DNA from 2 places in the Bacillus altaicus genome. Region 2 is predicted to be linked to the other one. Evidence: riboswitches for the same ligand, from Rfam matches in the RefSeq annotation. Region 2 holds a riboswitch; the other holds the start of a gene.

Region 1 (16,267 bases), 1.6 Mb from region 2:
TAACTCAATTCCTTTTTTCTCAAGTAATGGCTTTGCCTTTTCTAAAATAACCGCATGAGGTACGTTAGAAGCACCAACAACTAGTTTCTTTTCATCTTTATCTTTCCCACCACAAGCAGCTAGACCAAAAATTGAAGTTGTAATAAGTGCTGTAAGTAATAATTTTTTCATTTGAAATACCCTCCTGTTTTTCATTATCTTTTATCTATTCGAGTCGTTAAACTATCACCAATCCACTGAATGAGAAATACAACTAGTAATACACAAATTGTCGCAACGATTGTTACATCGTTATTTCCTCGCTGGAACCCTTCTAAATAAGCAAGTGTTCCAAGGCCACCAGCACCAACAACACCTGCCATTGCCGTATAGCCTACTAAAGCAATTGTCGTTACCGTAATACCAGATACTAATGCCGGTAACGCTTCTGGAATTAATACTTTCAAAATGATTGTGCTTGTTTTTGCTCCCATTGCTTTTGAAGCTTCAATTACACCTTTATCAATTTCACGAAGTGCGATTTCAACCATTCTCGCGTAAAATGGTGCCGCTCCAATAATTAAAGCTGGCAGCGCTGCACTCGCTCCGAGAATTGTTCCAAGAAGAATCTTTGTGAATGGGATTAATAAAATAATTAAAATGATGAACGGTATAGAACGGAAAATGTTTACGAACGCTCCAATCACCGTATTAATCGCTTTATTTTCCCATAAATTATCTTTCGCTGTCATAAAGAGTAATAGTCCTAAAATAAGTCCTAAAACAAATGTGGCAAGCGCTGCGATTGCCGTCATATATAACGTTTCACCAGTTGCTTCTAACATTTGATTCCAATCAACATTTGCGATTAACTTATCCATGTGCAATCACCTCCAGCTCTACTTGATCTTGATGAATTCCTTCTATTGCTTGCTGGATCGCTGTTTCTTCACCATTTAAATGAACGACTAAACTTCCGTAAGAGCCGTTATTCGTTTGTGCGATATTTCCTTGCAAAATGCTAACTTCTATATCACCACGCTGCATTAACCTTTGAAGTACCGGCCTTTCTACCGCTTCACCGACAAACTGCAAACGAATTACTTTTCCATCTGGATACTTTTCTATTAAACTTTCAATCGTTTCATTCGTATCTTCAGAATCAGTTAACTGCTGTACAAATCGTTTTGTAATGTCTTGCTGTGGATTACGGAATACGTCAAGTACTGGACCCGTTTCTACGATCTTCCCTCTCTCCATTACAGCAACACGATTACAAATTTTGCGAATAACGTGCATCTCATGTGTAATCAATACAATGGTTAAGCCGAGACGCTTATTAATATCTAATAATAAATCTAAAATTTGATCCGTTGTTTCTGGATCAAGAGCTGACGTTGCTTCATCACATAAAAGTACTTGTGGATTATTTGCTAACGCTCTTGCTATCCCGACGCGCTGCTTTTGTCCACCACTTAGCTGAGATGGGTACGCGTCTCCTCTTCCCTCTAATCCAACAAGATGAATTAACTCATCGACACGTTTTCTTCTCTCCGCCTTATCGACACCTGCAATTTCAAGTGGGAATGCGATATTTTCACGCACAGTTCGTGACCAAAGTAAGTTGAAATGCTGAAAAATCATTCCGATTTCTTGTCTTGCCTTACGAAGTTCATTTCCAGTAATCGCTGAAATCACACGATTCGCAATTGTAATTTGGCCAGAAGTTGGTTTCTCTAACTGATTAAATAATCTGATTAACGAACTTTTCCCAGCACCACTATATCCGATAACACCAAATATTTCGCCTTTCTCTATTTGTAAGTTGGCGTTATCTACAGCAGTGACATCACCGCTTTTTGCCTTATATATTTTCTTTACATTTTCTAATAAGATCATGATGCTCACCCCTCTTTTGCTTGGACAGACTCCGCATTTTTTTATTTTTGATACGTGTAGTCCATCGTTATAGCTCCTCTTATTATTTGAATATCCTCCGCATTCAAACAACAAAAAACCTTTCCGCTTCTAGAGAAGCAGAAAGGTTTATATGCGTATATAACAACATTATCCCTCTCTCTCATCTCTCAAAGCATTTGCTTTGCAGGAATTGGCACCATTTCAACATAAGTTGACGGTTGCCGGGCTTCACAGGGCACAGTCCCTCCACCTCTCTTAATAAGAGAAATCAGATTAAATTTTCGTCTGATTTAAAATTTATGAAATTGTCTATATTTTATGAATTGAATTGTATCAATATCCACACGCCGTGTCAACAGAAATTTCCGCAAAAAAAGAAACTTCAGAATTTTAAGCCCCGACTGACATCGGTTTACATATATGAAACATCGATTCAACTAATAACATCGTTCGATACGTTCCAGAATATTGTACCCGTCCATCACTCATTAACGTTTGCAACCTCATATTTCCAGTCACTAATTTTTGTACATCCTCTTCCTCTAAACAAACGATTTGTTCCGTTCCTCTCGCCTCTTTCAAAAGTTCTATATAATCTCTTGAAATTTGTAACGAACAGCATTCATCTCCAAAACGAAAATTAACAGTTCTTTCTCCTTGCCTTAAAAGCGGTTCTAAATGATATTGACCATTAGCGTAATTTACAAATGATTGAAGCAAAGAATATAATTTCATCCTAAACCACATCCCTCATATCACTTTCTATTACATACCATTCCCTCTTATTAAAGAGCAATCCTGTTACTTTCGCTCGACAAATACTGTATCTATCACGCATGTCGACATATTTCCCAAGAAATATGTCGAGGCGGCAAAAACTTTGCCGCCTACTTTAATTCCGTATATAAATATTCAACCGAATGAAATGCATATATTTTCTTCATCAGTGTCCCATTTTCAAAAACAAGTAAACACGGTACACTTTCTATCCCATACTCTTTCGCTAAATGCGGGGCATAATTTAAATCTAACATCCCAATTTTCAAATCTTCAATCGTCATCTCGACGACCGTTAACATCTTCTTTGCTAACTGGCATGTTCCACACATTGGTGTATACACATATAACACTGTTTTTTCTTCATTTCCTATTAGGTCTGTAGCTTCGGCACCTGTCCAATCAATCACTTCTATCATTCCTTACCGTAAATATTCTGTATAAACGTCAATGTCAGCTCCCCATAATACATTTGCTAAATGTGAAGAAGGTGCAGTCGCCACCTCGCGATACGAGCGATCAATATAAATATGCTCTGCTTGCGGAAATTCTTTTCGGAATTGTTTCCTTAACTTTTCTCCTGCATCATCAGCATCCACTAGCACATATACGTCCTTATCAAAAAGTTGATCAATGAGCTCATCCATTTTCGACAAACCAATTGTACCATTTGTACAAACAATTTCCACTGGTTCACGAATAATAGATTCAATCTTTCTTCTATCCGATTTACCTTCTACAATAATGACTTTTTCCACATAAATCATATGTCATCACCCGATCACCATATACTATACAACCTTTAACTTAGTATATAGTATATTCGTTATTTTCATGTTGTTTCCTGTTTATTTTTGCAAAAGAAAAGCAGAAGCGGCTCGTTCAGAACAAGAGGGCATTGGAACTCCTGAACTAGAGGCGCTCTTTGCCTCAAGTGAAGGAGTGAAATGACCGACTGTTCTAGCCGCTGGAGGTGGACAATGAAAAGCGCAAGCGGCTCGCTCAGATTGTGAGGGGGATGGAGCTTCTGACGTAGAGGCGCTTTTTGCCTCGCAGGAAGACGCGAAGCCACCGAACAATCTAGCCGCTGGAGCTGGATCATAACGAAAAGCGGAACCGACTGTTTAGCCCTGTTGGCTAAGGTTCTTTCGTACAGAAGAGGCCTTTTGTCTTCTCGTACGGAAGGTTCTTAGACATGAAGGGCTAGGAGGTGGCTAAATCGGCATAAATCCTCAACGAAAAACGTTCTCCTATATAATAATTAATATATATGTTTTTAAATTCATTATGTACACAACATAAAAAAGGACAGCACAAAGGCTGTCCTTTTTCTTCGACTATAATTAGTCTTGGTTTGTCATTTCTGCATATTTTTCTGCAGTTAATAACTTCTCAACTTGGCTTGCATCAGAAAGTTCAACTTTAACCATCCATGCACCCTCGTATGGAGATTCGTTAACTAGTTCTGGTTGGTCACTTAATTCTTCGTTTACTGCTACAACTTTACCACTTACAGGTGCGTATAATTCAGAAACTGTTTTAACAGATTCTACGCTTCCGAATGGCTCGTCAGCTTGGATTGTTGCACCTACTTCAGGAAGTTCAACGAATACGATATCGCCTAACTCACCTTGTGCAAAATGAGTAATACCGATAACAACCGCATTACCTTCTGTTTTTACCCATTCGTGTTCTTCAGAGTAACGTAAATTATTTGGAATGCTCATGACTGTACCTCCAGTGAATGTATTAATTATGTAAAAATACCTTATTGGTATTTTTTCCACGCACTTTCAAACTGCTCTTCGTTAAAACCAAGTGTTACACTCGTTCCATCTGTTACAATTGGACGTTTAATTAACATGCCATCAGATGCTAAAAGCTCGTACATTTCGTCTTCGCTTGCATCCTTTAACTTATCTTTTAAACCAAGTTCGCGGTAACGCATTCCACTTGTATTAAAGAATTTTTTTAATGGTAATTCACTTTTCTCATGTAAATTACGTAAATCTTCTTTTGACGGTGGATTTTCAACAATATGAATCATCTCATATGCTACATCGTTTGCCTCAAACCATTTCTTTGCTTTTTGACATGTGCCACACTTTGGATATGAATAAAATGTTACTGTCATAAATTCACCTACTTTTTTACTAACCTTTACCTTTATCATATAGAAAACATTTTATTATTTCAAACGATTATTCGCTAAACTTTTACTTATTTCGTGATAATTTTTAATAATCCTGCTAATTTTTCTTATTTTTCCGCCATTTATTAAGAAAAAATAAATATATAATTTTTTTAAAACTTTTTTCTCATTCCATGCCGAACATATATCTTAAACAAACGTTTGATTAATTTCATATTTTTCTACATCAGCCTTTGGAATACGTAGATTCTTTCATACCGAACATATACCTTAAACAAACGTTTGATTAATTTCATATTTTTCTACATCCACCGTTGAAAAATATGACTTTTCCCATACCGAACATACCTCTTAAACAAACGTTTGATTAATCTCATGTTTTTCTATATCACCGTTGGAAAACATGATTTTCTATACCGAACATATATCTTAAACAAACGTTTACCCCGCATTAACGGGCAGTAAGACTCCCACCTCGAAATTCGGCGAATGCGAGGAAGTTAGGTGGGAGATAACTGCCCGTAAAAGCCCGATTGGTGAAGGCTAATAATCAGTGGGGGATGGACAAAACCCCCACTGATTAAAGTTTCACTTTATTTTAAAAATAAGAAGCCCTTTTACAGGCTCCTTCATCATCGACTTAAATAGTCCGAAATGGTTTGAAATACTACTATATACATATTATGAATATTTTGATTGGAAACCGTATCATTATATAATCCTATACCCCAATATTGTCCTTCGGGTCTTCCTATATTCACAAAACCTTGCGTATACATCATTGCCCTATCCCTTGGAGCATTGTCAAAATCTAAATCTTTTTCAGTAAAAATCAAATACGGTCTATCTTGTAAACCAATAAAAAACACCGGCTTCTTTAACGATAAAAATAAGTCCGTATACTGTTCCTTTGATGCTTCTTGAAAATATTCTTTCATGACGAGAAAACCATCAACTTTTGCTGATTTCTCCTGCATCTCTTCTAACTTCACGTTTTCAAACTTTATATTTCTAAATGTATCTTTCGGCTTTTCACCAACAACTCCAATTACGAGCGCTCTCCCGTTGTATTCTAATTTCTCTCCTTCTTTATCCTTTGCACACCCAGTACTCACTAGGCATAACAATATAAAAACTAAGAAATACAGTGAACGCTTCATATAGCACCCTCCCCCTCTTTTAAGTCAAGTGACAAAAATGTAAGGTGAATTCAAGAAAATGTAAGTAAAATCGATAGCCCAATTGGATTTTCTATATTATAATCAATTGAATTTATTTACATTACTAAAACATAGGAGATTATCATGAAGAAATTTAAACTTTCATCTCTTCTTCCGTTAAGTTATATACTTCTACTCGTACTCGTAAGTCCCCTTTACGACGTATTAAATAAATCTACTGTTCACGCAGTAGATGTCACAACTGTAGTAGATGATTGGATTCCATTTGTGAAAGCATTTATTATTCCTTACTTACTTTGGTTTCCATACTTATACGGTGCACTTATTTATTACTGTTTTGCTGATCGAAAGCAATATTATGTCACTTTAAGTAGTGTAATTCTTGGAAAACTTGCTTGTTTTTCGATTTACTTTTTTTGGCAGACAACTGTACCACGCCCAACCGTCGTTGGAACAGATGTATTTTCCGAACTAGTCCGCTATATTTATAGTATTGATCAACCAGTAAACTGTTTCCCAAGCATTCATGTCCTTACGACATTTGTAATTATGTTAGCTGCCTTTAAGCGTAGAGAACAGCATACTTTGGAATATTACATCCTTACTTTCTTCGGTACGCTTATTATTTTATCAACATTATTTACGAAGCAGCATGCATTTGTAGACGCCATTTCTGGAATGACGCTTGCAAGCGTACTTTACTTCGGCGTTCAGTTGTTATTAGCAAAAGAAACCGTACGTGTTCCAGTAAAACAAAATCAAAAAATGTAAAAAGCAGACTGTGGCTTCAGTCTGCTTTTCTCTATATTAAGGAGATTTTCAAATTAAGATTGTGGTACAGTCATGTCACCAGAATGAATACGACCTGCTTTTTTAAGAGCAATGTACAGTATATAAGAAACAGCTACTGGAATGATGATATAAGTGATTACCATCGCTGGGACAACTTCCCACCCTTGGCTGGAAATTAAATTAATTGGTGCGATAAGAGAGCTTAATCCAAGACCTGCAATTTCTTTTCCTGCTTCCAGTTGGAAAATTAATGCTGATACTGGGCCCACTATAGCACTGGCGACGACAGTTGGGATGAGAATCATTGGATTTTTAGTAATGTTCGGCAACTGTACTTTTGGAGTACAAAGTGCCTGAGCTAATATGCCACCTAAATTATTCTCTTTCGCTGAAATAACAGAGAATCCGATAAATTGAGCAACACATCCTGCAAGTGCTGCACCACCTGCAACACCGTCTAAGCTAAGCGCTATCGCTAACGCAGCTGATGAAGCTGGAGAGATAAGTAACAATCCCCAAACTACAGCAATCACGATAGAAGCGATAAACGGGCTACCAGCTGAACTATCTTTAATGAATGCTCCAACTGTATTTAAAACTGGGCTAATATTTTGAGCTAACCAAATACCGACTAAACCAGAACCTAATATTGCTGCAAATGGAACGAGCATCATATCTAAAGCAGTTTTTCCACTTAATCGTTTACCAATATAAACTGCTAAAGTCGCTGTTAATAATGCACCGATTGGTTCACCTGTTTTAATGATGAGACCAGCTTCAGTAATTGAAATGGAACCAGCTCCAATTGCTCCAGCTACCATCGCTGAGAAAATTACGAGTCCGTTTGCACCGAGCATAAAGGCAATCCCGGCTCCAATTGCTGGTGCCATAAGTGATTTTGCAACAACTCCGATTGTAATAAGTAATGGGATATCAACAATTCTTCCTATATTTTCGATCAGTAAACCAATTCCAAGGGATACGAAAATACCCTGTGCGATTCCGGCAGAAGCTTTAAACACACGAGACATTATATATTCTTTCATTTGTTTCACCTTCTCCTATAATTTAGTAACCAATTGTTTTCATATAATCGCGTAAAACATCGTTTGATTTTGCAAAGCGGCTTTCTTCATCTTCTAATAAGTTCAGTTCTACCACTTCTCTTATACCGTCTCTAGTAATAATTGCTGGTACTCCTGTACAAATATCGTATTCGCCATATTCACCATCTAAAATAGCTGAAACAGCGATAACACGGTGATCATCATTGAAAATTGAGCGAGCAATATAAGCTAGAGAATTTCCGATTCCGTAATAAGTAGTTCCTTTGCGCTTATAAATTTCCCATCCAGCTTTCGCAGTCTTCTCAACAATTTCATCTAAATCTATTTCACCTAAGCGTTCTTTTTGTTCCTCTAAAATTTGCAAAATTGATTTTCCACCAACAGTTACATGAGACCAAGCAACCATTTGAGAATCACCATGTTCTCCTAATGAATACCCATGAATACTACGAGGGTCTACATGTAACATTTCAGATAAAATTGTTCTTAAGCGAGAAGAATCTAGTGATGTACCTGTACCAATCACACGATTTCTAGGTAATCCAGATAGCTTCCACACTTGATATGTAATAATGTCAACTGGGTTCGATGCGAGTAAGAAAATGCCATCAAATCCACTTTCCATTACGCCGCCAACAATGCTTTCCATAATCTTAGCGCTTGCTCCTAAAGTGTCTAAACGACTTTGTCCAGGCTTCGGCGCTGGTCCTGCTGTAATAATAACAATGTCCATATCTTTGCAGTCTTCATAACTTCCTGCATATACTTTTGTTCTTGTATTTGTAAAGTTAATGCAGTGCGATAAATCCATCGCTTCTCCAACTGCACGTTCATGATTTATATCAATTAACAATAGCTCTTCGCAAATCCCTTGGTTTACAATGGAATACGCACAGCTTGATCCAACTAATCCAGTACCGATAATTGCAATTTTTCTTGTGTTTCTATTCATAGCAATCTCTCCCAATTGATTATGTAGTCTATTTCTTTGGTTCTTTACACTCCTAATTATAGAGGTTCTCACAATAGAAACCATGGATACTTTGTGAAATGTTGAGCAAAGTTTTTGTCCTTTTTGTGAATTGTTATATTTAATTTTTGTCATATTTGTTACAACTGGAAAAATATTTATTATGTATTTATTGACATATACCAAACAAAAAAACGAGCGAATCCATTCGCTCGTTTCATCCCGCTATTTGCGGGCAGTAAAACTCCCGCCTCAAAATTCGGCTGGAGCAAAGAAGTTAGGTGGGAGTCGGGCTGCCCGTAAACGCCCGATTGGTGTGGGCTAATAATCAGTGGGAGATGAACCCCCACACTGATTAAAGTTTCACTTTATCCATCACACTATTCCGCACTTAATTGACTTTTTAATTGCTGTACAATCATTGGATTAGCAGGCGCTGCCGGCTTATAATAACTTTTTTGCTTTGCGTATTCATACATATTACGTTGACGAGATTCATCTTGATTACGAATTTGAATTAACGTTTGATGTAACTGTTCATTATCAGATTGAGAAATATAATTTGCATAACTTGTTAAACTTGAATTTAACCCTGCTAAATAATCATTTACCATATCTTTTTCATTCATTTCTCTCTTCCTCCTATCCTAAAAAAGTCATTAACTGCTGTTTCGTATTTCGTGCATCTTGCGCATCCTTTTGTAGCATTTGTTTCAACTCTGGATCTGTACAAGCCTGTGCATACTGGTCCAATTTGTTAATAATCGTCGCATGACCACCAATTAAATGACGTAAATTTTCTACTTCAAGCTCTGTTAAATTTTGCATAGAACATACCCGCCTTTCTTTTTTCATTCGTCATTAGTATTTGGGGTTTTTTGGATTGTATGCATAAAAAAAGTCGCAGTATACAAAGCCTAGTTTTCATTTTTTTACACGCGTGTTCGAATATGCAAAATTACATATTTTTAACTTTTATTTTCACATTAAAATATAGACATATACTATAAAATAATTAACATGAAAATCCCTTTAAAATACTTCTCATTCTTTGCAATTCCACCATTTTTCTTATTCATCATCTCTCGTCTTCTTTTACACCAAATAATAAATTATTAATGAAAGGAGAAATAAACATGAAAACACATGACTTCCTTACAGAAATCCAGAAGGGCTCTGAACCTAATCCATATCAAGATCCTATCGCATTTATTTTCCTTTGTTTTTCCTTAGCCATATACACATTTTTAAAACCAGCAAAATAATATCATCTAGCAAAAAGAGCCTCAAAATTATTTGAGGCTCTTTCTTGTTAAATTCCTTTCCGCTTCTTCAATCGCCCGTTGCATTTGCACTAACGGATCTTTAATCATCTTCCCATGCCCTGTCGCTAATATAGACGGCTTATACTCCAGCAATTTCTGAGCACTCGTTAATGAAACTTCTGCATCCCACGTACCAAACATAGGAAATGGAAAAAGCCAATTTAATTGCCCCGCTACCGCCACTCCACCTCTCGTTTGAAATGCATCTCCAACAATGAGTGCATCATTTCTCGTGTCTAAAAACGCCATTGATCCCGGTGTATGACCTGGAGCTGCAATCGCTACAAGGGAACCTATTTGATCTCCCTCTTGAAGAAGAATATCTGGAATCGTCTTTATCCTTTTTGACACACTTACTTTTACCTGCGTGTCTGGTTCCCCTATTTGCAGTGACAAATCCCCTTCAAGTAAACTTGCATCTCTTTTAGAAATATAGACCGGAACATTCGGCAATTCTTGTTTTATAGCATCGAGCGCCCCTATATGGTCATCATGCGCATGTGTAATAACGATATTCGTAATCGGTTTTCCTATTTTTCGAGCCGCTTCTAAAATCTTCTTTGCACAAAATGGTAAAGCAGCATCAATTAGAGTTAATCCTGTTTCTTCTTCAACAAAGTAACAGTTAATCGGAAATAGACGCGGTAAAAATGCGATTTGGTGAACTGTTCCTACTCTTATTAACTTCATCTCCTTTACCTCCATTAAAAAAAGCCGTTTACAAATACATATGTAAAACAGCCCTTTTTCATTTAATATTCTCTTTTCAAAACTACGATAGTTAAAGCATAAGAACAAAGTACCCCTGCTAATAAAAATGAATTCGCTAATTTATATTGTTCGCCTGTCAATGAATATAGATTCCCAATTAAAAAGATAACTAAATATAGAAATAAAAATACAAATAACGAAATTTTAGCTGCATTCCCCGTAATATGCTCGCCCCTTTCGTCTTCCCCCTCATTCTTCTGAAAACGTGTTGAATATAAAACACCTATTAGTCCTGCTACTGAGATTATTATCCCTACTACAATACTCATTCCGTTTCCCCCTCTATCTTATATTGAAAAACTTCATGAAACTCCTTACCTAAAATACGTGCAATTTCAAAAGCTAAAATTAAAGATGGATTGTAACGATTCGCTTCAATTGAAGCGATCGTTTGTCTACTTACCCCAGCTTGGTTCGCTAAATCCGTTTGTGACCAGCGTTTTTCTGCTCGGAGTACAACGAGATTATTTTGTAACGTTCCACTCTGTTTCATAACCTCTCCTCATTTTACATTATTTTCTATATTTTAATTGTAATTTATTTTTAACATAATGTAAACTATTTTTAACATCAATAAAAATAAAAAACCAGCAGCCAACAGGCCACTGGTTCCCCATCATCTATTAAACTGTGTAACGCTCATCTTCTAAAATTTTCGCAGCGATTTCACGTTTTTTCGGAATTACGTTAAGTGGTGTGTGGCGAGTTAATTTGCGTAATGATGATAACATCATGCGCAGCATGTCGCCATTTTCAACTGCGATAAGTGTTTCTTTCGCATCTGCTTCGATTTCGTTGAATGCTTCTTGGCAGAATACTTCAGTGTATAACACTTTTTGTTTATTCTTTTCAAGACCAGTTGTTTTAATTGCTTTTTCTGTACGAAGAAGAGCTGATTCCATTGCGTAAAGGTTACTTACGATGTCAGCGATATTCACAAGAATTTCTTGCTCTTTATCTAATGCTTTACCATATTTTTGAGCAGCTAATCCAGCTACCATTAAACCGATTTTCTTCGCGTTCTTTACTAAATGTTTTTGAAGTGCTAATGGCTCATCGCCTACTTCTTCTGGCATCATCATCATTAACTCTTCTTGTAATTTTTGTGCTTTTTGAAGAAGTGGTAATTCACCTTTCATCGCTTTACGTAAGAACGTACCTGGTACGATTAGGCGGTTGATTTCGTTCGTTCCTTCGAAAATACGGTTAATACGAGAATCGCGGTACATTCTTTCAATCTCGTACTCTGCCATAAATCCGTAACCACCGTGAATTTGAACACCTTCATCTACTGTATAATCTAACACTTCAGAACCGAACACTTTATTTAAAGAGCACTCGATTGCATATTCAGCGATAGAAGCTGCTACTGCTTTACCGTCTTTTACTTCTTCTTCAGATAATGTGCTCATGCGGCTTTCGAATAAACCTACTGTACGATATACAGAGCTTTCAGCTGCATATGTTTTCGCTGCCATATTCGCAAGTTTCTCTTGAATTAATGGAAAGCGAGCGATTGGTTGTTTGAACTGTTGACGTTGATTTGCATATTGTGCTGAAATTTCTACTGCACGTTTCGCAGATCCAACTGTACCAACACCTAATTTATAACGACCGATATTTAAAATGTTGAACGCGATAATATGGCCTTTACCAATTTCCCCAAGTAGATTTTCTTTCGGTACTAACGCATCTTCTAAAATTAACGTACGAGTTGAAGAACATTTAATACCCATTTTCTTTTCTTCTGGGCTTGTAGATACACCAGCGTATTCTTTCTCTACGATAAATGCTGAGAAGTGCTCGCCGTCTATTTTTGCGTATACGATAAATACGTCAGCGAATGCAGAGTTTGTAATCCATTGTTTTTCACCATTTAATACGTAATGTGTACCTTCTGCATTTAAACGTGCAGTTGTTTTCGCACCTAATGCATCAGATCCAGAACCTGGCTCAGTTAATGCATATGCAGCTAATTTTTCACCAGTTGCAAGTAGTGGTAAATATTTTTTCTTTTGCTCTTCGTTACCGAATAATACGATTGGTAAAGATCCGATACCAACATGAGCACCGTGAGTGATTGCAAAACCACCAGCGCGCGAGAATTTCTCTGCGATTAACGCTGAGCTTACTTTATCAAGACCAATTCCGCCGTACTCTTCTGGTACGTCAGCACCTAATAAACCAAGTTCACCAGCTTCTTTTAAAAGACGCACAGAACGATCAAACTCGTGTTGCTCTAAATATTCAAGCTCCGGAAGAACTTCATTTACGATAAAGTCCTCAGTCGTTTTTGCAATCATTTTATGCTCAGATGAAAAATCTTCTGGCGTAAACACTTGATCAATCGTAATCTCATCTACTAAAAAGCTACCGCCTTTAACCGCACTTCCTACTGTTTTTTCCATGAAAATTTCCTCCTTTGTATTTTCATAATCCGCTTCTCTCATTTTAAAAGAAGCTGGCTCTCACTTTTATTTTTTATAAAGTGAAACTTTAATCGGTGGGAGTTTTACTGCCCGTTAATGCGGGATACCCCTTTGTTGCTTCCATTCTTTGCTTTAGCGTCCTCACATTCTGAGCGAGCCGCTTACACTTTTTTTATAATCTAGTTCCGGTGGCTAAAACAGTCGGTCGTTTCACCCCTTCCTGTGAGGCAAAAAGCGCCTCTTCGTCAGGGCTTCCAACGCCCTCCTGTTCTAAGCAAGCCACCTGCACTTTTTTTTATAATAATTCAAATACTCCCGCTGCTCCCATTCCGCCGCCGATACACATTGTTACGATACCGAATTGTTGGTTGCGGCGTTTCATTTCGTGAATAAGGGATAGTGTTAGTTTTGCTCCTGTACAGCCAAGTGGATGTCCAAGTGCGATTGCACCGCCGTTTACGTTCACTTTTTCTTCATCTAAACCAAGTTCACGAATAACTTGGATAGATTGAGAAGCGAATGCTTCATTTAGTTCGAATAGACCGATATCAGATAGCTCTAAACCAGCTAATTTTAACGCTTTCGGAATTGCAGCAATTGGACCGATACCCATTATTTCTGGTGGTACACCCGCTACTGCAAATGAACGGAATTTCGCAAGTGGCTTCATGCCATCGCTCACTGCTTTTTCACGATCCATTAATAGTACAGATGCTGCTCCATCACTCATTTGTGAAGAGTTACCAGCCGTTACAGAACCACGAACGTTAAATGCTGGACGTAATTTACCTAAAATGTCTAGCGTCGTCTCCGCTCTTACACCTTCATCTTGTGCGAAAATACGTGTTTCTTCTTGCAGTTTGTTGTTTGCTCCAACAGTGCGTAACATTACATCTACAGATACTGTTTCATCAGCAAAGTTCCCTGCAGCTAATGCTTTTGCTGCGCGCTGGTGACTTCTTACCGCAAAAGCATCTTGCTCTTCACGAGAAATTCCATATTTCACAGCAACTTGCTCTGCTGTATGTCCCATACCCATATAATATTCTGGAGCAGCTTCTACAAGGCGACTATTTGGACGAACAACGTGTCCCATCATCGGAACTAAACTCATTGATTCCGCTCCGCCTGATAATACAGCTTCAGAGTGACCAAGCATAATGCGCTCTGCTCCGTAAGCGATACTTTGTAAACCAGAAGAACAGTAACGGTTAATTGTAATAGCTGGAACATCGTAAGAAAGTCCTGCTAGCCCGCCGATATTACGAGCCATATTTAAGCCTTGCTCTGCTTCTGGCATCGCACAACCGAAAATTAAATCGTCGATTGGCCCTTCATAATTCGCACGCTTTAACGTTTCCTTTACTACTAACGCCCCTAGATCGTCAGGACGAACTGTTTTTAATGAACCCCTCTTTGCTTTTCCAATTGGTGTTCTTGCTCCCGCAACAATGACAGCTTCTCTCATGAACGATATCTCCCCTCGTTATTAGTTACGTAATGGCTTTCCTTTTACAAGCATGTGCTGCATTCTTGCTTGTGATTTCATCTCACTTACTAAGCTAATAAATGCTTCACGTTCTACATCTAATAAATACTGCTCATCAACTTCTGTTCCGTACGGCACTTTTCCGCCCGCAATGACATATGCAAGTTTCTTCGCAATGTGAAGATCATGTTCAGAAATGTAACCTGATAAATGCATTGCTTCTGCACCAAGTACAAGCGTTGCATAGCCTGTTTCACCAACAACTGGTATCTTTTTACGAATCGGCGCTTTATAACCCGTTTCATATAAAGAAAGTGCCTTTTGTTTCGCATCATATAGTAAGTGATCACCATTCACACTAATACCGTCTTTATCGCCTAAGAAATTGTTAGAGACAGCTTCTTGCGCTGATGTAGAAACTTTCGCCATCGCTACGGATTCGAATACTTTATTCGCAACTTTTTGTAAGTCGAATTCTACACCGTTTGCCATTTTGTTTAAGTGTTTAATGTATAGCTCTTTGTTACCGCCTCCGCCAGGGATTAAGCCAACACCTACTTCTACTAAGCCCATATATGTTTCGCTAGAAGCTTGAATGCTCGCTGCTGGTAAACAAACTTCTGTACCGCCGCCAAGCGTCATACCATATGGCGCTGCTACAACTGGCTTAGAAGAATACTTAATTTTCGTCATTGCATCTTGGAAGTTTTTCACAACCCACTCAATTTCAAAGTAGTTGTCATCTTGTGCTTCCATTAAGATCATTGCAAGGTTCGCACCAACGCAGAAGTTCTTCGATTGGTTTCCGATAACAAGACCTTTATAATTTTTCTCTACTTCATCAACAGCGTAGTTAATCATTTTTGTAATATCCATACCGATTGCATTGCTCTTCGAATGGAATTCTAAGCAAAGGATACCATCGCCTAAATCAATTAAGCTCGCTCCGCTATTTTTCTTTAACACACCGTTTTTCGCTTTTAATTGCTTAAGCGAAATTGCTTTTTTGTTACGTTCGATTAGCTTATATTCACCATTGTCGTAATAGTAGCTATCACCATTATCATGTTTATAGAAAGTAGCAAAACCTTTCTCTACCATTTCTTTCACCCAAGCAGGAACATTTGCGCCGTTTTCTTCCATCTTTTGAATGGACTTTTCAACGCCAATTGCATCCCAAATTTCAAATGGACCTTGCTCCCAGCCGAAGCCCCATTTCATCGCTTGGTCAATTGCAACGATATCGTCAGCAATTTCTTTATGAAGTTTTGCAGAGTATAAAAGAGTTGGTGTGATAATGTTCCATAGTAACTCTCCTGCACGATCTTTCGCGTATACAAGCGCTTTCAATTTATTCGCTAATCCTTTTTCTTGCTTACTTAACTCTACGGATGCAGCTTTTAATTTTTTGCGCG
Region 2 (16,267 bases):
TAAAGGCTGGGGTAATGATATAAAGTTTTCGTTTTGGGGATACTTCAAAATATTAGCTTGATGGGCATGTGGTACTACCCCATCGCCATCAACCTAAGAAAAGTAAATATCCCCAGAACGAAATTTTTTGCTAACTTGTAGCAAAAAAACTCATTTTTTCGTTCTGGGGTAATTCTGAATGCTTAAGTTGATGGGCATGTGTAAAGAAGGCCATTTTGATTAATCTTTATTCGAGATGCCTTCTTTTTGTTTGTAAAGAATCCCTTCATAAATTGTTTTTATTTTCATATAGTGAAAATAAGTTTTGTAAAAGTATGAAAATAACAAATTAATAAAAATCATTTTTATTTCATTGTAAATACGAAAGTAAACTTTTAAATAAAAATTTACCTTCAATGTCATATAAGAAGCATCCGTTACTTTAGAAACACTCCTATGAGATATAATTATTGATGGTTCTTTTTAGGTGATATACTGGAGGTAGATTACTCATCTAATGATGAAGGGAGGTTTACGCGTATGGAAGTAACATTTACAGTAAGTAAATGGGATGAAAAGCCAGTCAATGACACTAGAAAAGATTTCCCTATTAATATTGCCCATGTCGAATATGATATTGACGGTGAATTAAAAGGAAAAGCTTTTGTTGAATATTTATTATATTATTTAGAATCAACTATAGATGATGGTCACTTGGCTACCGCTAAAATTTCCGGATTTTTACATTTCGGAGGAATTTATAAAGGAAAACGAGGGACATTTACAGCTATAGAGCAAGGGATATTTGATAAAGGAAATCTAGATTCCCCTGCAACAATCATCAAAGCTACTGGTGAATTAGAAAGCCTGAAAGGGTCCTATAATTATAAGTTTACAGGTCAAACCAGTAAAATGATTCTAGACTTTGAATTCTAATAAAATATCTTATAATTTAGCAAAAAGGGCATCCACTGTAATACCAGAAATGTCCTTTTTCAAACTAAATTATACCGAAAAACAAGACTCAAAATTTTCAATGGGAGGAAATGATATGAGGATCACGATACAAGAATATGTGGTCAATGAAATAGATTCAGGACCATATGGAATAACCGTAGGAAAAGACGGAGCATTGTGGTTTACGGAACAGAAAGGGAATCGAATTGGTAGAATAAATGCTACTGGTGAAATAAATTCTTTTCCCATTCCGACAGCAAATGCAGGAGCTATGTCAATTATCTCGGACCAGAACGGTGACTTATGGTTTACGGAATATAACTCCAGCAAGATCGGGAAAATGTCTATGAACGGTCTTTTTGAAGAATATGTACTCCCTACAACGAACGCTGCACCTTTTGGCATAACGGAAGGACCAGATGGAGCAATATGGTTTACAGAAATGAATAATGGTAGGATCGGAAGAATAACAAAGTCAGGGGAAATCACCGAGTTTGAATTGCCTAACTCCAAATCATTTCCCTCTTTTATTACTCTGGGATCAGACGGTGCATTATGGTTTACACAGAATCAGAACAATAGGATTGGGAGAATAACCACTAAAGGTGAGGTCAAAGAATATCCAATCCCAACACCCAACTCCGGGCCAATTGGAATTGCGAGCGGACCAGATGGAGCAATATGGTTTGGGCAAATCATGGGCAATAAAATTGGTAGAATTACGTTCGAAGGTGAGGTCAAAGAATTTGTTATACCGACGCCGAACGCTCGTCCTCATGCCATAATACCCGGGAAGAACAGAGATCTTTGGTTCACAGAATGGGGAGGTAACCAAATCAGCCGTATTACAGTTGAAGGAGTTATTACGGAATATACGATACCTACAAATAATGCAGAGCCACATGGTATCACGATTTGTCCGGATGGCGATCTTTGGTTCGCTGAAGAGTGTAATCAAATTGGACGTCTAACAATCATTACGTAATAGGGATATCGTCCATCGCTATCAAGGTAAAATGACATCATATTTCAAAAATAAAAAAGACCAATTACGGTCCTTTTTTCTATCTCTCTTATACAAACACTATAACTGTGTAACTTTATTAGAAACAAGTAATTTTTCAATACATATAGGTAACATATCTAATAGCGTTTCAAATGCGTAATTTACGTCCAGACGCTCCGTCCATTGATGTGCATCTTTTCCTACTGGCCCCATATTTAATACTGGAACGTCAAACTCTTCTAATTCCTGAAGTGGAATCGAATAACCTTTATCCCATAATGGCATATTGTCTACAAGAGAACTCATTGAATCCAATGGGTTTTGTAAGCCCACATAGCTTAAATCTGAAATTCCTCCAAAATAATTTTGATTTTCAAATGTAATGCTATGATTATAGTGGGCATACTTTTCCATTTCTACAACTACCTCTTTAATTAAAGGATTGTTGCGTGAACTCACAGCTGGATAGTATGGCGGAGCAAAGAAAAGTACAATCATCGGAGCCTTTTCTTTACATAAGATAGATAATTTGTCTACTAAATCAATAGTTACCGCACGATCATCTTTATCTTCTCTATTTTTTATAATATTAGATTGAATTTCATCTATTTTTTCTCTTCCATGTTGTTCAATTGCATAAGTGATAAGCTCTTCATACGTTAATACATTTACTTTGAGATTAGGCGGTATGAACGGATTATGCTTAGAAAAATGATACGCTCGCTCCTCATACGATTCTTCGATTTTCTCTGCTACTTTCGTTACTTTTTGGCGTAACAATGAAACTACATCTGTCATCGTTTTTTCTAGTAAAAACAAATTAAATAATGTGACAGCACGATGAGGAATTTGTACAGAATAATCCTCCTTTAAGTCTCTTTGAAGCAAGTTAGTTGGTGGAGGACTCGCTTCACCATCTACAATATCACAAAGGTCAGTATTCAACTCTAATTCCGCTGTTAATAATGCCGCCATATAGCTCCCATTTAATCCTGCAAAAGGTTCGCCTACATGTGTCTCTTTTCCATAGCAAAGGAAACCAGGTAACACCTTACCAATAGAACCAGTATAAATATACTTATTTTGATCACCAGGATGCCTTGAAAACATAGGCTCTGAATTTAGAACCGTTTTATACTCTAAGTCATGTTCTCTTGCTAAATCTAGTAATCTCGGAACAGCAGCCCTCATCCCTACAGAGTTCACTTCTTCATCTGGAACAGCCAATAAAAGAACATTCCCATCAAATCTTCCTTCACAAGCTTGCTCAACCATTGCCATTTGTAAAGCTAGACCACATTTCATATCCATTGTTCCTCTACCAAATAGCCAATCTCCTTGTTCTATATCTTCACGTACATGATCTGGTAGCTCATCTTTATGAGAATAAAACATAGATGTTAACTTTTTAGGGTTAAATGCATCTTCTTTCCACACTCCGTAATCTTGTACATCTACAACATCAAAGTGGCTAACAAGAATTACGGTATTTTTCGTACTATCACTTTTCTTTACTAGGGCTGTAACAAAATATCTTCCATCCCCCGTCGGATTTTTTTGCAAATGATGCGGATTTTGTTTGAAATACTGTAATTCAGATAATTGTTCTACAACAAAGTCTGGTAATATAACTTCAGCTTCTGAACCTGTAATACTAGGAATTTCAACAAGATTGCTTAATAATTGCACCAATTGTTCTTTTGATTGCCACTTTGACATATAAATCCCCCTATTTTTCCGCATTATGAAAATGAATTCCAACATATGAATAAAAAATGACGACAGCTATCAAAATTATAATTCTGATGTACTGCCGATTTTTATTGATATTTCATGAGCTGCTTGTTTTACCTTACTAATAAGAAAAGATAGTCGATCATCATTAATGCGATGACTAATTAACCCAACACTTAATGCTCCTACTACTTTATGATTAAATCCGATAATAGGTGCAGCTACTGAAGCTGTCCCTTCTGTTTTTTCACCATAACTGACAGCATATCCTTCATTGCTTATTTGCTTTATTTGATCAAGAAGAATTTGCTTTTGTTCTGGTAAAGAAGAAAGTAAATCTTCTACAATGTATTCCATTTCATTCGTTTTCATATTAGCAAGCATCGTTTTATTTGCGGCGCCAATCGAAAGTGGAATTTGCTCCCCTAAGTTATCGATAACTCGAATTGTTAAAGGGCTATCAATTCTTTCAATGATAATAGAATGTGTTCCATTTGGAATGTTCAAATAAACACTTTCTTCAACTTCAGAGGCCAAACGCTTCATCACTTCTCTTGCAACAGATCTGTAGTCTACCTTCTCCAATTGACGTAATCCTATTTCCATCCACATTGGTCCAATCTTGTACTGTTTTGTTTCTGAAATTTGCGTAACTAATCCATGCTCCATTAAAGAGTTCAATAACCTATGTACTGTACTAACCGGGAGATGTGTTCTATCAGCTATATCAGAAATAGCCCAATACTCTTTTTCATTTGTAGAATTCAGTAGCTTAATAATACCTATCGCTCGATCAATAGACTGTACCATAACTCGCCTCAACTTTACTTGTAGTATGTTTATCCTAATTAACTATCAATTTAACAAAAATTCAAACTGAAATCAATTAATTTATTTAATTTTCTAACAATAAAGATATAACACTATCAAAAAATGAAAACGCAAACAAAAAAATATTGACTTTTCTTTTTAATTATCTGAAAATTAGAACAAGATTTCACATCACGGAATACATTCCATAATACGGAAAAACATCAATTATCATACTACCAATTATGAAAGTGAGGAAAACAATGACGCAAGTAAACGACACAAACAATGAATTAAAGCGCACGATGAAAGGTAGACATTTATTCATGATTGCACTCGGTGGTGTGATTGGAACGGGGTTATTTAACGGATCTGGTTTTATTATAAGTCAAGCTGGACCTGGTGGATCCGTACTTGCCTTTATGGCCGGTGGATTATTAATGTATCTCGTTATGCTATGTCTTGGTGAGCTTGCTGTAGCAATGCCAGTTTCAGGTTCCTTCCAGGAATATGCGACTAAGTTCATCAATCCCGCAACTGGGTTTACTATCGGATGGTTGTATTGGCTAAGCTGGGCGAATACGACTGGTCTTGAATTTACAACTGCTGGTATTACAATGCAGCGATGGTTTCCTGATATTCCTGTCTGGGTTTGGTGTTTAATATTTGGTGTTACAATATTCACTATTAACGCATTATCCGCTCGTAGTTATGCAGAAACAGAATTTTGGTTTTCAAGTATAAAAGTATCTGCCATTATTGCTTTCATTATTCTTGGCGGCGCTGCTATGTTCGGTTTTATTGATTTAAAAGGAAACGAACCCGCTCCGCTTCTTTCAAATTTCGTAAATCATGGTGGTTTATTCCCAAATGGACTTGCCGCTATCTTATTAACAATGGTTACAGTCAATTATTCCTTCCAAGGTACAGAACTTGTTGGAATCGCAGCAGGTGAAAGTGAAGATCCAGCAAAGACTTTACCTCGTTCTATTAGAAATATAATATGGCGCACGATGTTTTTCTTCGTCTTAGCAATCTTTGTTCTCGTGGCTTTAATTCCTTGGGAAGAGGCAGGATTAACAAAGAGTCCGTTTGTTGCTGTATTTGATAATATAGGTATTCCATATGCAGCTGATATTATGAACTTTGTTATTCTTACTGCTGTTCTTTCTGTCGCAAACTCAGGACTGTACGCCGCAACTCGAATGCTTTGGTCATTATCAAAAAATGATATGGCTCCAGCCTTTTTAAAGAAATTATCATCACGAGGGATACCTCTAAACGCTTTACTCTTGACGATAGCTATTTCTGCCTTTTCTCTTTTGACAAGCGTTGTAGCTGCTGAAACGGTTTACTTATGGCTGATTTCAATTTCTGGAGTCATTACAATTATTGTTTGGATGTCAATTTGTGTTTCTCAATTCTTTTTCCGTAAACATTATTTAGCCGAAGGTGGAAAATTAGAAGACTTAAAATTTAAAACTCCACTTTATCCACTTGTACCAATTCTTGGTTTTGGATTGTATGGCATTATATTAATAAGTCTTATCTTTATCCCAAGTCAAAGACTAGGAATCTATTGCACTGTACCATTTATCATCTTTTGCTACACCTACTATCACTTTAAGATTAAGAAAAAAATTGCTACTAACACTCATACAGAAACTAAAATTAGCGAAACTTCGTAATACTGTACGATATTTAAAAGATCGCACATGGCTTTTACTTTGTGATAAGAACCATAATTTTGCCAAAACGGCTAGCTTATGGTTCTTTTTGTTTGCGGCAAACATATGCTTCCAGGATTTGAAGAATATTTTTAATATCGCTTTTAAATAAAGTCACGGTGTTTATAAAAAAGACGCGATGTTTTGTCCCTTTGGATCTGTTTATCTAAAGAGATGTTTTTATAGTGAAAAGAAGATCTGAACTGAAGGGCGGATTAAGGAACTGCTGAGTAGTAATAAAGTTACTCCACTAAAGGGCCAGATTGTTGAGGAACGTTTTCAGGCAATTAGATTATTCAAGTTTGAATAGATCATTAAGATTATGAAGGTTTTCACTTAAACTGATGGGGCAGTAATACTCAATTAAAAATAATGGTAAAGTTAGTGAAAAGAAGAAGGATTGAAAATCGTATAGATTCATTCATTTTAAGTTTTTGTGTGGCGAGGTATTTGAGAAGTAAGAATGATTTCATCAAAAAAACCATTGGAGCTCCAACCGGTTTTTATATGACTATTTTTCCAGACCCAATTTAACATCATAACAAATTATAAATAAACAATCTATACTTTTGGTTAGATTTTTTATATAGTTTGATTGACAGCAAAACCTAAAAAAAGGGGTGTTATTCATTGAGAATCATTTGTCACCTTGATCAATCTGATTTACAGGAGTATATGCAAAAAGTCTTTGGTACCAGTTATTTGGTTTCTAGTGTAACGAAAATGCATGGCGGTGCACAAAAGGTAGTCTATAAGATTGACTGCAGCAATGGATTTTCCTGCGTTCTGTATGTTTGGGATCTTACCATGAATTATTTTCAAGAAGAAATAGCGAACGGAGATATACATGAGCAATCCTATAGTAGTGATTTATTTGAATTAAATAACAAGTATTTAATCCAACAAGGAATTCAAACTCCCCTTCTATATGATCTGAATAAGGAAAGAAACCGTTATCCTTATGATTATGCTCTCGTTGAATATGTAAGTGGACAAAAGGCAGAAGTTTATTTTCAACATTCCGATTCATATGTTAAAGATAAAGTGTTTCAGCGGATAGGAGATATGCTGGCAGACATGCATGCCAACGAGAGACTTACTCATGGGAGAGCGAATCAAAGTGGGATCAACACGGAAAAATGTCATCACTTGCAAATGAAGAATGCAAAAAAAGATTTAGATTACGCATGCCAACATATTGACAGCATCCGGGCTAGTCATAGCAATCTACTCGATACATTGTACGAGCTTGAATCAAAAATCGAACCAAGAAGTCGTTATGGATTTATACATGGGGAACTCGGCCCTGATCATGTATTAATTAATGACAAACTAGAACCTTATTTGATTGATATCGAAGGAGCCGAGTTCTTTGATATTGAGCATGAGCACAGTTTTTTGCAGTTTCGATTTGGGGATTATTATCGATATTTAAAGAATGATACTCTCGACCCCAACAGGATGTTATTCTATCGATTCCATCATCATATATCCTTAACTTCAGGCGGGTTGAGATTGCTTCACAGAGGATTTCCGAATCAACAATTTGCAAAAGATCTAACCGATCACCATTCCCGTTGTGCACTGCGTTTTATTGAAGGTTGAACTTATGTCATTAAAAATTTAAAGATAGATAGGAGTTAAATACAATGATAAAAGGTTTCGGAGGAATATTTTGGAGAACTAAGAATCTTGATGTTATAAAAAAATGGTACAGTGAGGTGTTGAAGATTGAAATAGAAAATTGGAATGGGACTGTGATTAAACCCGAATTAGGAACTGAGACTATCTTTTCTTTCTTTGCCGAGAATGACAGTTATTTTCCTACAGAACAACAAGTGATGTTAAATTTCCAAGTACATAATCTAAACGAGACTATTCAGCATCTTGAACAAATTGGTGTACCTCTTGAAAAGAAAGAAGAGATTAGTGAATTTGGAAAGTTTATTTGGATTAAAGATCCTGAAGGTCGATTGATCGAACTTTGGGAGAAATAGCCCGTTGTAATCATTTGCTATTAAGCTAACGAGTGCTTTAGTTCAATAAAAAAAGTTGCCTCCTTTGAAGTGCACCTCCGATTATTAGACACAGTCTAACAATCGGAGGTGCACTTTTTTAATCTATCCAACTTAGTATAAGCCTATCCATTTATTAATAATATCGATCTATCAATAAATTACGACAACCACTCTTTGTTATCTGAATTTTCTATATATTAAAGGATATTACTCAAACAACCTCGAATATTGTAATAAACATACATAAGGAGGTTGATTTATTTTGTTTCGTTCATTTACAAATGGATGTGTTGCCTTAGTACAACGCTTCTTACCAGAACCGTTTATTTTATCATGCTTATTAACTGTTTTCGTTATCTTCTTCGGCATGTTTGCAACGCACCAAACACCCGTTGAAATGATTACGCATTGGGGCAATGGCATTTGGGGACTTCTTGCCTTTTCTATGCAAATGGCTCTTGTACTCGTGACAGGATCTGCATTAGCAAACGCTCCTCTTATTAAAAAAGGATTAACGAAAGCAGCGAAACTACCGAAAACAAATGGACAAGGTATTATTGCAATTTCAATCGTAAGTTTACTAGGAGCATACGTAAACTGGGGATTTGGTATTGTTGTATCTGTTTTATATGCAAAAGAAGTCGCAAGACAGTTAGAAGGATTAGATTATAGGTTAGCAATTGCTTCTTCTTACTCCGGATTTCTCATTTGGCATGCCGGTCTCTCTGCTTCTATCCCTCTTACATTAGCAACAGGCGGCGAAACGTTAATCAAAACGACAGCTGGAAGTATTAAAGAAGCGATTCCAATAACAGAAACGTTATTCTCACCATACGCTCTCGTTCCAGTTCTTATCTTTCTCGTTACGATGCCTCTTATTAACCGAGCAATGCATCCAGATGAAAAACATACAATTACTGTAGACCCTAGCGTGTTCCATGAAGAGGCTGCCGCTCAAGAAGTAGAGCAAAAAACATTCGCTGAAAAAATGGAAAATAGTATGTTTATTACACTTTGCATCGGATTATTAGGTCTTATTTATATTTTTAACTATTTTAGTACGAAAGGCTTTAACCTTACACTTGATATCGTTATTTTTATGTTATTAATTGCCGGTCTTATTTTCCACCGTACTCCGATTCAATATATTCGCGCTTTCTCTGACTCAACTAAGAGTGCTTCAGGCATTTTACTTCAGTTTCCGTTCTATGCTGGAATTATGGGGATGATGATTGGAGTAAATAGTGAAGGGCTTTCGCTTGGAGGAGCTATTTCTACTTTCTTTATTAGTATTTCAAATGAAACCACATTCCCGCTCTTTACATTTTTAAGTGCTGGCATTGTAAATATTTTCGTTCCATCTGGAGGCGGTCAATGGGCAGTGCAAGCACCAATTATGATTCCAGCTGGCGCTGAACTTGGTGTACCTGCTGCGAAAACAGCGATGGCAATTGCATGGGGCGATGCTTGGACAAATTTAATTCAACCTTTCTGGGCACTACCCGCATTAGCGATAGCTGGTTTAAGCGCTCGTGATATTATGGGATTTTGTGTTGTTAACTTACTATATGCAGGATTTATCATTAGTCTATGTTTCTTATTTATTTAAACGAAAAGCTAGTTTTATACTAGCTTTTTTATATAATAAATCATTCGTTATCTATACAGCTTATTACCTTTCTCCACTCTATCTCGGCATGATTTAATGCTTCATATGTAAACAAATCTTCACACACTTTTTCAATCATATGAGGATTGTTCTTAAGGAAATTCCACTGCAATACTTTAGGAAGAAAATATGTTTCATATTCTTTACTTCCCCTAATCACCTCATCAACTTCTCTTTCACAAATCCCTCTTATTAAATAATCATTTCTTAATTGTATTTGAATTTGTTTTAACGTTTCACTACACTTCTTCAATTGGACTAAACACTTAATATACGTACGAAAAAGTTCGTCATCATAATTGCAACACTTTATAATACGATCGATTTCATTCATAATGTACGAGCCTTTTCTTCTATTTGTAATAGCCATTTTTCACGCTTCTCTAGTTTACTCGTTTTCACAGATTGAAAAACTGACCGTTTTATATCGCGAATACCACAAAAACGTAAAACCCCTCGTTTCATCATAATCCAATCTGCTGATCGATATAATAGGGCCACGTACCATAACGGTGAGTCTAACGTATTAATAACCCACGCCTTCTTTCCTTTCAATAAGCCTTTCGGTAATGATCCCTCATATTTATAAGCAAATCCAGCTACAAAAATACGATCGATAAATCCTTTTAAAATAGCAGGCATGCCCCACCACCATATCGGATATATGAAAAGAAGAATATCCGCCTTCTGCACTAATTCTCTATATCGCTCCGTCTCTTCTTCATGTAATAAATCACGTCTTTTTTTCTCTTCATTAAATACAAGCACTGGATCAAATTGTTCTCTATACAAATCAAGTATTGTAACAGAATGATTTGTTTCCCCAAGTCCTTTTTGCACATGCTCTAAAATCGCCCCGTTTAAGCTTGAAGGATTAGGATGAGCGTATATAATTAGTACGTTCACTACAAAACAACTCCTTCTTTAGTTAAAGTTTCCCCTTCTTTAACATCTTCTCTACAATTCGCACATTTTTCGAACTTTGTAACAAACGATTTAATACTGTTAGTAACTCTTCTTTTTCTAAACCGTTCAGTTTCTCTTTAACCGTACTCTCACCAGCACCTTGAATATCATACACAACTGCCGCCATATGTTTACAATAATTTTCATAAGGACACTCGCAGCTACTTTCTGTAAAATCTTCAAGATCAATAATCACTTCATAGTTTCCTGCATTTCCAGTAACGAAAGCAAATACTTTCTTGTCGTGTATTTCAACATCTTCTACATGTCCCTCTTCATAATATTCATATCCTCTATCTATAATGTACTTTGGAATCGATTTCGTTATATCTTTTAATAAGTACGCATACATCACAACACCTCTTCCTTTAATTCCCTTTTGACTTCCAAAATACTGCATGTTATTCTAATAACTGTCAAGTAGCGAGTCTACGTGACAAAACGACTGACACCTATTCGGCGAAGGTGTCTCTTTTCATTTGCAGCCGATATGAAGTGCCTCTTTCAGGCACATTCAATCTTTGACACTACACACTCAACACCCATTCCCTTGTATCAGGCTGCTTTAGCAGTCTTTTACTCTACATACTTCGTTATTTCAAGACAAAAAGAGAGCCTAGCTCCCTTTTCCCGCTTTATAAAATACCCCTTTTTCAGCATAGCGATATTCATCATCAGCTAAAGTAATTTTCCCATCCAGTTTGAGTTCATCTAATAGTCTTGATAAATAAAATTGATGTAACATTTTTTTAGTGAATTTTCCTTCATGATGCGAAACGATATGTTCTTGAATATCTAACAATGATATTGGCTTATCTTGCTCTATCATATATTCATAAACTGTACTACGCAGTTTTACGTATTTTTCGAGTGTCACAGTACTTCGCAACCCCTTTCTTCTTATTATATGTTTTCGTAATCGGTTTTTTTGCAACAAAAAAACCTCTCCGATAAGAAGAAGTTACGTATATCTTCGTCTTATCTCCCAGAACAAATATGTTCTGCTGGAATTAGCACCTGCATCGCGGTTGCTGGGTTTCATCGGGCCAGTCCCTCCACCTCTCTGGATAAGAAAATATTCACTTTAAATTTAACTATACGTAATTTTATTATAATTGTCAAATAAATATAAAAATTATATTTTCTTCTTTATTGTTCATACTACAAAAAGATGTACAAAAGGAGGCTACTACGTTGAAAAAGAATGCTCGTGGATACGTACAAGATTCTTTTCAATCATTACAAGAAGCGAAACATTGTTTAGAAGATGCATTACAAACTGTTGAAGAAGATTTTAATCGTGCACGTATTGAACAATCCCTTTACGCTGTAGAACAAGCATTACAAAGATGCGATTATACCGTTCATATTTTAGAACAAGAATGAAAACTTCCCATCAAAAGATGGGAAGTTTTTCTAAATGGCATACTTCATCATTATTACCGTTATTATTAAAAAATATACAGAATTAACAATTTCTAAAATCCCTACTTTTAATATAGAAATCTTTTTGCCATACAACATAATGGCCCGAATTACACTTGGTACAAATATGAGTGAACACCATGGATTTATAGCAAATACAATTACCGTCAATACAATATGATATCCCCAACATATAAAACGATACTTCGAATTGTTTTTTTCACGAATCATCGTTTTCACATAAAACGTACTTCCTAAAAAATATAGAAATGAAATAAGCGCAATGAATAATGCTGTTCTATCAATAAATTTCATTGAGAAATAATAACTTATTAAACCACCCATACAGAACACTATAATCGCGCAAATGTCATTTAGTAATGCTCGTTCATTTTTTTGACGAGCGTAATACATATTTACAATAAACAATGGAATCATTAATACTGCGAATAAAAGAATTCGCCATTCATATAATAAAGAAATCATCCCAAATACGAATGCAATGCTAAAATAAACAATTGCAGCGTGTAGAAATTCTTTTTTTCGTCTTTGCCTTATGTACATAAGAAATGGATAAGTAGCTAGATAGATAAAGAACCAGGCTAAAAACAGTGGAATATGATAAAAAGTAGGTTTACCAAGTAATACACTTAATAGAAATGGTATGACAAGCATCGCCCATGCTCCATGTTGCTTCGGAATAACTAACGTCATTAACTATACACCTCCCTCTTGAAAATAGTTCTCACCTACTATTATACAAATAATTTCATATAATAACGGATATATATTGAATCTATTTTTTGACAATAAAAAATGCTCCTTACAATATGTAAGAAGCATGAAAGAGGCAAACGAATATGTAAGTCGCGACCCTACCTTATATGAGTATGCTTTTCTATGTCACGTTATGCTCATCTAATATACCGTATTTCTTTTTAAATCTTGTGAGGATCGTAATCCATGACGTGCTAAATAACAGAAGGAAAATAACATTCGATATCGCGTGACTAAGATCGAATGAAAAACTTGCGACATAGTAAGCAATAACTGTTTCCCACGTTGCTTCCTGTATAAAGCCAAGAAGTCCCCAAAAGTTCATAATCCAGCCAAATAGAAATCCAACGACAAATCCATATATGAGTCGTCCCCATAGTTTTTTCATCAAAAATGTATTTCGGAGTAATCCTGCTATAAACCCGATCATGCCCCAAGAGAACATTTGCCACGGAGTCCACGGACCTTGTCCTAAAAAAATGTTAGATACAATAGCCGCCGTTGCCCCAATCATAAAGCCAGTTTCACTCCCAAAAACAATTGCAGAAACGATAATGACAAAAGAAGTCGGTTGTACACTCGGTAAAATAGAAAATGGTACCCGGCTAACCGCTGCAATCGCCGCTAACACAGCAACGATAACAATTTCACGTGAAACAAACGCCTTCCTTTCAAAACGGACATAGAAAGGTAACATAATGATAGCTAATAAAAACAAACTACTTACCATGTAATACCCGTCCATAATAAGAGTCGTAAAGAGTAGTGTACATATTACAACGGCAAAAACAAATATTATAAATGCAACATATCGTTTGGACACGCTTCGTACACATCCTCCCACGTTAATGCAAATGGCAACTCTCTACGGATGAATCGGTTAATAGATGTTGTATAAAAGAAGTTACCACTAAAGAACTCTTTCGGTGCATCATTCATAATAACTTTCCCGTCAAATAACATCATACATTGATCAACGTATTTCGCTGCAAACTCAATATCATGCGTTGCCATTACAATTGTTGTACCTTCTTTTTGCAACTGTTTAAATAGCTCTCCTATTCTTTCCTTTTTCCATGGATCGAGTCCCTTTGTCGGCTCATCCAGTAATAATAAAGTTGGCTTTGATAATAACGTTGTACATAATGCGAGTAATTGTTGCTCTCCGCCGCTACAATCATGTGGATGGCGCTCTTTAAGTGAATCTAACCAGAACTTTTTCAACATTTCTTCTGCTATTACTTTTCCCTCTTCGCCATATAATTCATGGGCACGCTCATAAACCTCTTCCCATACTGTATCAAATGTAAAATGATAGTACGGATGTTGCGATACGTACCCTATACTTTTAAATCGTTCTTTCGAATCAATTTTATGTATCACTTTTCCATTCCACTTTACCTTACCTCTTCTAGCTTTTTGTAATCCTGCTAAAATCGTTAACAGTGTAGACTTCCCAGTTCCGTTTTTCCCAACTAGAGCTGTCCATTTTCCCTTTTCGATGTTCACTGTTAAATCTCGTAAAATAAGTGGACTATTTTTTTCATATTGAAAAGATATATGTTCTGCACTTAAAACTACTTCTTGCTTTTCACATTGTTCTACTTGCCCATTCCTATATGATATCGCTGAAAAATCATTCATTTTCATTTGCGCTTCGCGCACTGTAAATGGAATATCTTCTACATTCCACTCTAAAAACAATCTTGGAATTTGCGGAATGAATGGACGGAACTTTTCTACTTCCCACATGTTCGCTATCACACTTTTAGGAATATCATCGTAAACAATTTTCCCGTTATTCATACAAACGACACGAGTCGCTAGCGACATCACTTCATCTAAACGATGTTCACTTAAAACTATCGTAATTCCAAGTTCTTCATTAATACGTTTTAACAATCCTAAAAACTCTTTCGCAGCAATCGGATCTAGCTGCGCTGTCGGTTCATCCAGTAATAGTAGCTTCGGCTGCATGACTAATACTGCTGCTAAATTTACTAGTTGTTTTTGACCACCAGATAAAGTATGAACAGATTGATGTAACAAATCTTGAAATCCTAAAAAGCTAATAAGTTCCGCTATTCTTTTTTGAATAATATGTGATGGTAGCCCGATATTTTCTAACGAGAATGCTAATTCTTGAATAACTGTATCCATTACGAGCTGATTTTCTGGATTTTGAAATACCATCCCAATTTCTTGTGCAGATAATAAATCTGGTACATCTTCTAATAAAGCACCATCATAATATGTATGCCCAGAACGCGTGCCAATTGGAAGTAACTCCTTTTTGAAATGCTTCAATAAAGTTGTCTTCCCAGAGCCGGAACCACCAGCAAGTACTATAAATTCTCCTTTTTGAACAGAAAGAGAAATATGCTGTAACGCTTCTTCATTTTCATCAGCATATATAAATGATAAATTCTTTATTTCTGCATGCGCCACCATATCCATTCCCTTCCTTCCATCATAATTGGTAAACTAATAAACATCATAAATAGGAAAAACATCATTCCATCGTATTGCTGGAACAGTATTGATTCCACTTTCGGATAAATAATCAATTTCCCTCCGCCATAATAACTAAATATGAATGAAGCTATAAATAGAATACTTAAATAACTTAGTGTGTACAAATCACGTCTTTCCATTCTATATCGAATATATGTCGTACGCTTCGTTACACCAAATCCACGAGCTTGCATAGAATCTGCTGTTTGTAGTGCATCTTCTAACGAACAAACTAATAACACTTGCAGTAATTTCATTCCATTTTTTATACGCTCAATGAGTGAACCTGAATCTAATTGTACACCTTTCGTTTTTTGGACGAGTGTAATTTTCTTTAACCGCCTAATAAACAAAGGAACAAATCGCACTGTAATCATCGTTAACAATGCAACTTTCGGTGAAATTCTTGAAAACAAATATAAAAATTTATGACTCGAAATAATATCGTTATAAGAAGCAAATGTAAACATAATTGCAACTAATAATAATCCCATAACAAGTCCATACATACAAGCCTCAAGCTTAATCCGGCTATCTCCTAACCAAAATAACGTAGTCGCCCCTCTATGTGTTAATAAAGAATTAAATAAAATTACCATTAGAAAGAATACGATAGTACTCGGCAGCATGTTTCTTATTTTCTCGCCATTTCCTTGTACTATATTTAAGATTACTATTAGTATAA

The links. Region 2 has a riboswitch for S-adenosylmethionine ahead of ACE38F_RS12520 (hypothetical protein). Riboswitches for the same ligand answer to the same signal wherever they lie in the genome.
Region 1: it holds a riboswitch for S-adenosylmethionine, as region 2 does, so the genes downstream of both, ACE38F_RS03955 (methionine ABC transporter ATP-binding protein) here and ACE38F_RS12520 (hypothetical protein) in region 2, are expected to answer to the same signal.

The regions. Positions count from the first base shown of each region.
Region 1 covers NZ_CM143394.1:770,875-787,141, reverse strand. Annotated here, with positions in the region: gene metQ (methionine ABC transporter substrate-binding lipoprotein MetQ) at 1-171, opposite strand, end outside; gene ACE38F_RS03960 (methionine ABC transporter permease) at 195-860, opposite strand; gene ACE38F_RS03955 (methionine ABC transporter ATP-binding protein) at 853-1,878, opposite strand; SAM riboswitch class I at 2,057-2,164, opposite strand; gene ACE38F_RS03950 (hypothetical protein) at 2,290-2,634, opposite strand; gene ACE38F_RS03945 (thioredoxin family protein) at 2,787-3,095, opposite strand; gene ACE38F_RS03940 (toprim domain-containing protein) at 3,099-3,443, opposite strand; gene gcvH (glycine cleavage system protein GcvH) at 4,020-4,403, opposite strand; gene ACE38F_RS03930 (arsenate reductase family protein) at 4,445-4,810, opposite strand; gene ACE38F_RS03925 (hypothetical protein) at 5,461-5,988, opposite strand; gene ACE38F_RS03920 (phosphatase PAP2 family protein) at 6,133-6,780, shown strand; gene ACE38F_RS03915 (PTS transporter subunit IIC) at 6,834-7,847, opposite strand; gene ACE38F_RS03910 (L-lactate dehydrogenase) at 7,870-8,820, opposite strand; gene ACE38F_RS03905 (spore coat protein) at 9,219-9,467, opposite strand; gene ACE38F_RS03900 (hypothetical protein) at 9,481-9,666, opposite strand; gene ACE38F_RS03895 (hypothetical protein) at 9,975-10,103, shown strand; gene ACE38F_RS03890 (MBL fold metallo-hydrolase) at 10,131-10,853, opposite strand; gene ACE38F_RS03885 (DUF2178 domain-containing protein) at 10,916-11,203, opposite strand; gene ACE38F_RS03880 (helix-turn-helix transcriptional regulator) at 11,200-11,427, opposite strand; gene ACE38F_RS03875 (acyl-CoA dehydrogenase family protein) at 11,558-13,342, opposite strand; gene ACE38F_RS03870 (acetyl-CoA C-acetyltransferase) at 13,659-14,831, opposite strand; gene ACE38F_RS03865 (3-hydroxyacyl-CoA dehydrogenase/enoyl-CoA hydratase family protein) at 14,853-16,267, opposite strand, start outside.
Region 2 covers NZ_CM143394.1:2,393,075-2,409,341, reverse strand. Annotated here, with positions in the region: gene ACE38F_RS12575 (DUF3224 domain-containing protein) at 520-915, shown strand; gene ACE38F_RS12570 (Vgb family protein) at 1,031-1,921, shown strand; gene ACE38F_RS12565 (M20/M25/M40 family metallo-hydrolase) at 2,021-3,661, opposite strand; gene ACE38F_RS12560 (IclR family transcriptional regulator) at 3,737-4,486, opposite strand; gene ACE38F_RS12555 (amino acid permease) at 4,750-6,174, shown strand; gene ACE38F_RS12550 (phosphotransferase) at 6,889-7,818, shown strand; gene ACE38F_RS12545 (VOC family protein) at 7,863-8,210, shown strand; gene ACE38F_RS12540 (short-chain fatty acid transporter) at 8,494-9,840, shown strand; gene ACE38F_RS12535 (group-specific protein) at 9,881-10,234, opposite strand; gene ACE38F_RS12530 (NAD(P)H-dependent oxidoreductase) at 10,231-10,806, opposite strand; gene ACE38F_RS12525 (SWIM zinc finger family protein) at 10,829-11,218, opposite strand; gene ACE38F_RS12520 (hypothetical protein) at 11,483-11,803, opposite strand; SAM riboswitch class I at 11,842-11,940, opposite strand; gene ACE38F_RS12515 (hypothetical protein) at 12,061-12,252, shown strand; gene ACE38F_RS12510 (YwiC-like family protein) at 12,283-13,005, opposite strand; gene ACE38F_RS12505 (ECF transporter S component) at 13,190-13,891, opposite strand; gene ACE38F_RS12500 (ABC transporter ATP-binding protein) at 13,864-15,525, opposite strand; gene ACE38F_RS12495 (energy-coupling factor transporter transmembrane component T) at 15,498-16,267, opposite strand, start outside.